3 regions of the Streptomyces sp. YIM S03343 genome follow, and region 3 is predicted to be linked to each of the others. Evidence: riboswitches for the same ligand, from Rfam matches in the RefSeq annotation. Region 3 holds a riboswitch; each other region holds the start of a gene.
What was found. A riboswitch is a leader RNA that binds a small molecule or an ion and turns the genes downstream of it on or off. The one in region 3 is predicted to bind cyclic di-AMP.
Positions count from the first base shown of each region.

Region 1: linked by a shared signal. The riboswitch ahead of ACSYGN_RS15785 (C40 family peptidase) and the one ahead of ACSYGN_RS38450 (C40 family peptidase) in region 3 are both predicted to bind cyclic di-AMP.
Region 2: linked by a shared signal. The riboswitch ahead of ACSYGN_RS06060 (M23 family metallopeptidase) and the one ahead of ACSYGN_RS38450 (C40 family peptidase) in region 3 are both predicted to bind cyclic di-AMP.

Region 1 covers NZ_JBPUKX010000001.1:3,715,776-3,718,019, reverse strand. The annotation lists gene ACSYGN_RS15785 (C40 family peptidase) at 1-1,178, opposite strand, end outside; cyclic di-AMP (ydaO/yuaA leader) riboswitch at 1,187-1,358, opposite strand; gene ACSYGN_RS15780 (ATP-dependent DNA helicase) at 1,724-2,244, shown strand, end outside.
Region 2 covers NZ_JBPUKX010000001.1:1,343,255-1,345,498, reverse strand. The annotation lists gene ACSYGN_RS06065 (alpha-galactosidase) at 1-459, shown strand, start outside; cyclic di-AMP (ydaO/yuaA leader) riboswitch at 834-999, shown strand; gene ACSYGN_RS06060 (M23 family metallopeptidase) at 1,004-1,966, shown strand.
Region 3 covers NZ_JBPUKX010000002.1:597,620-599,863, reverse strand. The annotation lists gene ACSYGN_RS38450 (C40 family peptidase) at 1-1,219, opposite strand, end outside; cyclic di-AMP (ydaO/yuaA leader) riboswitch at 1,276-1,436, opposite strand; gene ACSYGN_RS38445 (hypothetical protein) at 1,764-2,244, shown strand, end outside.

The sequences.
Region 1 (2,244 bases), on a different contig from region 3:
CGCACCACGCTGTGGATGATCGACGCGCCGCCGTAGTAGATCGACTCCTCGCGCACGTACGCGCCGGGCTTCGGGGCGTGGATCATCATGCCGTTGCCGATGTAGAGACCGACGTGGCTGACATCGGAATAGAAGAAGATCAGGTCACCCGGCTTCGCGTCGGCAACGGAGACCGTCGTTCCTGCGTTGACCTGGTCGTACGTCACACGCGGGAGGCTGACGCCCGCCGCCTTCCATGCGGCCTGGGTGAGGCCCGAGCAGTCGTAGGAGCCGGGGCCGGTGGCGCCCCACACATACGGCTTGCCGATCTGCGCCCGGGCGAACGCCAGCGCCTTCTCCGCCTTCGTCGAGGTCGAGTCCGAGGAAGACGACGAGCCTGATGAAGAGCCCGATGAGGAGGAGGACGAATCCGAGGACGAGCCCGAGGACGCGTTGTCCTGGGCCGCCTTCTCTGCCGCTGCCTTCTCGGCCGCCGCCTGCTGCTTCGCCAGTTCGGCGGCCTTGGCTGCGGCTTCTTCCTGCTTCTTCTTCTCGATCGCCGCGAGCCGGGCCTTCTCCTCGGCGTTGAGCTTCGAGAGCAGGTCACGCGCGTCGGTGAGCTTCGTCTGGACCGTGGCCTTGGCCGTCTTCAGGTCCGTCTGCGACGTGGTGAGCGCCTCCAGGCTCTGCGCGGCCTCCTGACGCTTCTTCATCGTCGCCGACTGCTCGCTGATGTAGTCGTCGACCGCGCCCTTCTGGCGGTTGGTCAGACGGCTCATCAACTGCGTCTGGTCGAAGTAGTCCTGCGGAGAGTCCGCGAGGAGGAAGGTCGCCGTGTCGGGTTCGGCGGCGCCCGTGCGGTACTGGGCGGCGGCGAAGGAACCCAGCTGCTCCCTGGCCGTGTTGAGCTTCTGGGTGCGCTTGGCGACGTCGTCGAGGAGGGTGTCGACGCGCTTCCGCTGCTTAGTGGACTTCTCCTTGGCCGCGTTGTACTTCTCGGTCGCCGACTCGGCCTGGCGGTAGAGGTCGTCGACCTTCTTCTGGACCTCCTCCAGGCTCGGTCTGTCGTCCGAGGGCGCCGCGTTGGCGGTCTGGGAGAGAAGGGCCACGGAGGTGAGGGCGGCGGCCGTGGCGATGGCGGGGGTGCGTATGCCTGCGACGCGCGGGCCGGCGGGGCGCGACTTGCGGTGCGACGCCAAGGGAGGCGACTCCTTCCACGTTCCGCCTACCGGGTTAGCTGTCGGGTTCGGGCGGGTGGTTCGGAAGGGTTGCCCTACGGTCCCTATCCCGGCGGGGATACGGGCCGATTCACCCCAAGTTCGGTTGGGTCCCCGGCTCCGGCTGCCGTGGGGGCGCACCGGACTCGGCGGAGCCGCGCGGCCCGGCGACGTTCGCCGGTGGGGGTCGTGCGGCCTGCCCGGCACGGTAGCCAACTCGTGTGGCCTCTGTGAAGGTTGATGGCCGATATGCCCGATACTAATTTGTGACCTTCACCTCGGTGAGGCTTTGTCGTCGTCCTTATGGGGGGATCTGCGACCGCTTGTCCGAGACGGGGGATGGTCTGGTCCGGGGGCGGTTCGGATGCGGCCCGGGTGCGGCCCGGGTGCGATGTGCCCGGTCGCCGGTGTCCGCGTGCCTGATGCGTCCTGGTCCGTGCGCGGGTCCGCGTACGCCCGGCGGTGCCGCCGGGGGATTCCCGGAGCGGGCCCGGGTTGTCAGTGGGGGGTCCTAGACTCGGAGAGCGATGAGCAGCCTCTTTGACGACAGCTTCCTGGCGGATCTCCAGGCCCCGCGGGGCCATGACGAGGAGCCCCCGCCGCCGCCCGAGGACGAACACGTACCGGAGTCGCTTCCGGACGATCTGTTCGGCGGGAAGTTCGACGTGCCTCCGGACCGGGACGAGTACTACCGCAACGGCGCCCCGCGCCCCGCCGTGGATCCGGCCGCCCTGCTGGAGGGGCTGAACGACAACCAGAGCGCCGCCGTCGCGCACTCCGGCACCCCGCTGCTCATCGTGGCCGGAGCCGGTTCCGGCAAGACCCGTGTGCTCACGCACCGCATTGCGTATCTGCTGGCCGATCGCGGCGTGCACCCGGGCCAGATCCTCGCGATCACCTTCACCAACAAGGCCGCCGGCGAGATGAAGGAGCGCGTCGAGCAGCTCGTCGGGCCGCGGGCGAACGCGATGTGGGTGATGACCTTCCACAGCGCATGCGTGCGCATCCTGCGCCGGGAGTCCAAGAAGCTCGGCTTCACCTCCTCCTT
Region 2 (2,244 bases), on a different contig from region 3:
TGGGTCACCGACAGCCCGAACATCCAGCTCAACCATCGCTCCAGCAGTCTGCGTTTCCGGTTCGTCAGCGCCATGGCCGGAGTGCTCGGAATCGGCGGGCACCTCAGCGACTGGAGCGAGGAGGAGCTGGCCGAGGCGCGCGGCTGGGTGGAGCTGTACAAGGAGATCCGGCCCGTGGTGCAGCGCGGCGACCAGTACCGGCTGCGGCCGCCGGACGGCGGGCTGAGCGCGGTGCAGTACTCGCTCGGCGACGAGACGGTCCTCCTCGCCTGCCTCCAGGCCCAGCACTACGGCGAACCCGTTCCGTCGCTGCGGCTGCGCGGACTTGACCCGACAGCGGCGTACGAATGCCGCGAAACGGGCGAAGTTCACCGGGGCGCGGTGCTGCAGCATCACGGTCTGCGCACCGGGCTGAGCGGCGACCTGGACGCAACAGTCCTGCGGCTGCGGCGAATCTGAGGCTTCTGTCCTAATTAGGGCATTAGCTCACCTTCATTTGCTTTAGATTGTCTTCGTTGGACTTCGCTGCCGTTCCAATGCTTTCATTGTCCTTCATTCCAACTCGGCCAGGAATGGGGGGCGGTGGAGAAGGGGCGGGTGAGGAGGCTCATATCCGTGACGGTGAGTCGTCCGTCATGTTCACGTAATTCATAAGGTTTTCCTTGGGAATTGCCAGGAGAAATCGGGGCGGAATTCACGGAGGGTGACCGTGAATTCCGGGAAAAGATCAAGGGAAACGCGTATCCCGGGAACCACCGGCTTGTTGATTCGCGTCCTGGTCGCCTACGTTCGCCATCAATCCGGACGGACCGCCGAATCCTGCCACCGACCGGACTCCGCACACACTCACCCGCGTACGGCAGGAGCGGGGGACCCACAGGTACGACTGCCTGGTCCGGTCTCCGGCACAGGCTCGGGGTGAAGCCGTGACCCTTCGTCATGGCCGGGCAGCTCCAGCCCGAACCCGACAGCTCACCTCGCAGGCGCCGGAGAGGAATTCGCCATGCCCGCGAAGGGTAAGCACCGCCGCCCCAAGTCCCAGCGCTTCACCCGCTCCATAGCCGTCGCCGGAACCGGCGGCGCGGCGCTGGCCCTGCCGCTCATCGGCGCCGGGGGCGCGCACGCCGCGACCCCGCAGTCGGCCGTCCAGTCGGCCACGCAGTCCGTCTCGCAGTCGGTCGCGCAGACGGCTCCGGCACAGACCGTCCAGGCCGCGCCGGTCGCCGCGCACCAGGCCGGACGGGCGTCCGACGCGAAGAGCACGCGGACGAAGATCTACACCGTCCACACCGGCGACTACCTCGCGAAGATCGCCGCCGAGCACCGGGTCCGCGGCGGCTGGCACCGCCTCTACCGGGACAACCGCGAGGCCGTGGGCGGCAACCCCTCCCTGATCCACCCCGGTCTGAAGCTCACCCTCGGGCGCCATGCCACGGCCGCCACCGCCGAGTCGAAGCCGACGCCGTCGTCCGCACAGTCCGCACAGTCCGCGCCGTCCGCGCCGTCTGCCTCCGCCGGCACCGCGACCGCCACGAATGCCTCCGCCCCCACGGGCTCCGGTTTCACGCTGCCGGTCGTCGGCGGCACCGTCGGTACGTCGTACCACGTCGCGGGCAGCATGTGGTCCAGCGGTTACCACACCGGCGTCGACTTCGTGGTCCCAACCGGTACCTCCCTCAAGGCTGTCGGCGCGGGCACCGTCGTCTCGGCAGGCTGGGGCGGCGCGTACGGCAACCAGGTCGTGATCCGGCTCGCCGACGGCCACTACGCGCAGTACGCGCACCTGTCCCAGCTGTCCGTCTCCGCCGGTCAGTCCGTGACGACGGGTCAGCAGGTCGGTCTCTCGGGTGCGACCGGCAATGTGACGGGCCCGCACCTGCACTTCGAGATCCGTACCACCCCCGACTACGGCTCGGACATCGACCCGGTCGCCTGGCTCCGCGAGCACGGCGTAGCCGTCGGCTGACACCCGCCCGCCGCACACCCCCGCAATCCGCCGAAGGCCGGACCACGATCCCCGGGTCCGGTCTTCGGTCTGCCCGGGCGCCGGACCGGCACCGGCCGGGCACCTCCGGGCTCCGGGCCTGCCGAGCCGACAACACCCCAGGTAGAACAGGTATTCCGGGTTGGCAAACGCTTTACGAGTGGCCTTTGTCACCGCCCGTCAAGCCTTGCCTACGGTCGCGTAGGTCACATCGAAGGGTGAATCATGGCCGCTTGTGGCAGACGATTCGAAGAGTGACA
Region 3 (2,244 bases):
CGCTCGCCTGCTCCGGCGCGGTGCGCGGCAGGGTGACCCCGGCGGCCCGCCACGCGGCCTGGGTGAGCCCGCCGCAGTCGTACGCCTCGGGTCCGGCGGCACCCCACAGACAGGGGCGGCCGAGCTGGGCCCGCGCGAAGTCCAGCGCGGCGGCTGCCTTGCCAGGGGTGGCCTGAAGCGGCGGCTGGGTGATCGTGGGGAGGGTCGGGGCGGAGGGGACGGTCGGGATGCTGCCCGTGGCCGGGTCCTGGGCCGCCGTGGGGGTGGGGGCCGCGTAGGTCGTGGTGCCGTAGTCATCGGGCTGCTGTGGCAGCCACTGGCCGGTGGGGTCGGGTGCGGTGGGCCAGGTGGGCTGCGTCTGGGGTGCCATGGGGGCCGGAGCCGCCGGTATTGCCGGTGCCTGCGGGGCGAGTTGGGCGGTGCGGCGGGCCAGCAGTTGGTGGGCGGCGGTCAGCTTGAGCCGGTTGCGCTCCTTGGCGGGACCCATCGCGGAGCGGTCCGGATGGGCGGTGGAGGCGGGGCTCGGCCGGGTCGCGGGGGTGGCCGTCGCCCAGGGTGCGGGAGATGCCCCGGGCACTGCGGGCGTCGGGGCGGGGGGCTCGGTGACGGCAGGTCGGGCGGCCGTCGGCTGCGCGGGGATGCCCGGTATCGAGCCGGTCCCGGGTGCCGAGTCCATTGGCGCGGGCGGCAGTTGCGCGGGCGGCCAAGCCGGTTCGGTTGCCGGGGGCAGGAGTTCGGTGGGCGCCGCGGTCAGTTCCGGCAGTGCGGCGGTGCGTTCGGCCGGGGGAAGGGCGGCCGGTGCCGGAGCGGTACCTGCCGTCAGCTCCAGGACGGGGCGGGCGGCGGCCTCCAGTTCGCGGATGGTGGCGCTGTAGTCCGGGCGCTCCGCGGGGGGGCCCGGCAGGGCGGCGGGGGAGCGGCCGGGCAGCAGGTCCCGGGGCAGGGCGGCGGCCACGGTGGGGCCGATCGAGCCCCTCGCCGCGTCGAACCACTGCCGGGTGACGCTGTCGAGGGCGGGATCGGAGCCGCCGCGTGCCCTGCCGGACGCCGGGCGGACGACCGGCGCACCGGCGGACGACGAGGTGCCGAGAGCCATCGCGCGCGTCGCGTTGAACGTCCTGCTGTCGGTCTCGGCCCGGTCGTAGAGGCGGTCGATCCGCCGCTGCACCTCGGCGCGGCTGGGACCGTCACCTCCCCCGAACGGATCGGAGTCACGCATGCCAGGGAGACCGGAGCCTCCGCGACGCTGATTGCGTTCCGGCGCCATGGGGGACGTACTCCTTCCGTACTCCGCCTACCGAGTTAGCTGACGGGTTCGGGCGACGGAACTCGGAAGGTATGCCCTACGGCCCGTGCCCCGGTGGGCAGTCGGGCCGATTCACCCCGGGATTCGGTTGGGTCCCCGGCTCCGGACGACGTGTGGGCCGTACCGGATTAGGCGGAGGCCGCGCGACCCGGCGAGGTTCGCCGGAGGGAGTCGTACGGCCTAGACACCAACTTAACGAACGTGTGTGTCTTCCGTGAAGGTTGAAGCGCGGAATGTCCGATACGTCATCGTGATCTCGCCCCGGTGCGCCGCCTGTTGTGCTCGTGCATTTGTTCTGGTGAGCCGTCCGTGTCGTCCGTACACTGGCAACTCATAGGCTTGTGGCAAGTGTTGACCGGGGGGATCCGCCATGTCCGGAGATACGTACGGTCCGTACGGACCACCGAACGGCGGGTACTACCCTCCGCCGGTCCCGCCCACGCCACCGATTCCGCCCATGCCGTCGGGGCCGCCGCCCGCACCGCCGGACGGCCTGCGCGCCGCGGCGGTGGCCCTGCTCAACCTCAGCGGACTGGGCCTCGGGTACGTGCTGGTACGGCACTGGCTGGGGGCGGCGGCCTGCTGGGCGGCCACCGTGATCCTGCTGTTCGTCGCGCTGCCCGCCGACGCGGACGGCGTCCCGGGCGCCGCGCTCGTCGGCTACGCCCTCGTCCTCGCGGCCGCCGCCGCGCACGGCGCGCTGGTGGGCATGCGCACCCGGCTGACCTGGCCGGGCCGCGCCCCGGTGGCCGCGGTGCTCGGGGTGGTGCTGCTCGCCGTGCCCGTCGGCGGCGGTGTCCTCTACGACCGGGCGCGCGACGAGGCGGTCCAGCAGATGCTCCTGGACCGGCTGGAGAAGGCCGACCGGCTGGTCGCGAAGGCGGGCACCCAGCCGTTCGAGAGCGGGGAGGCCGACTACCGTACGGCGCTGGCCACTT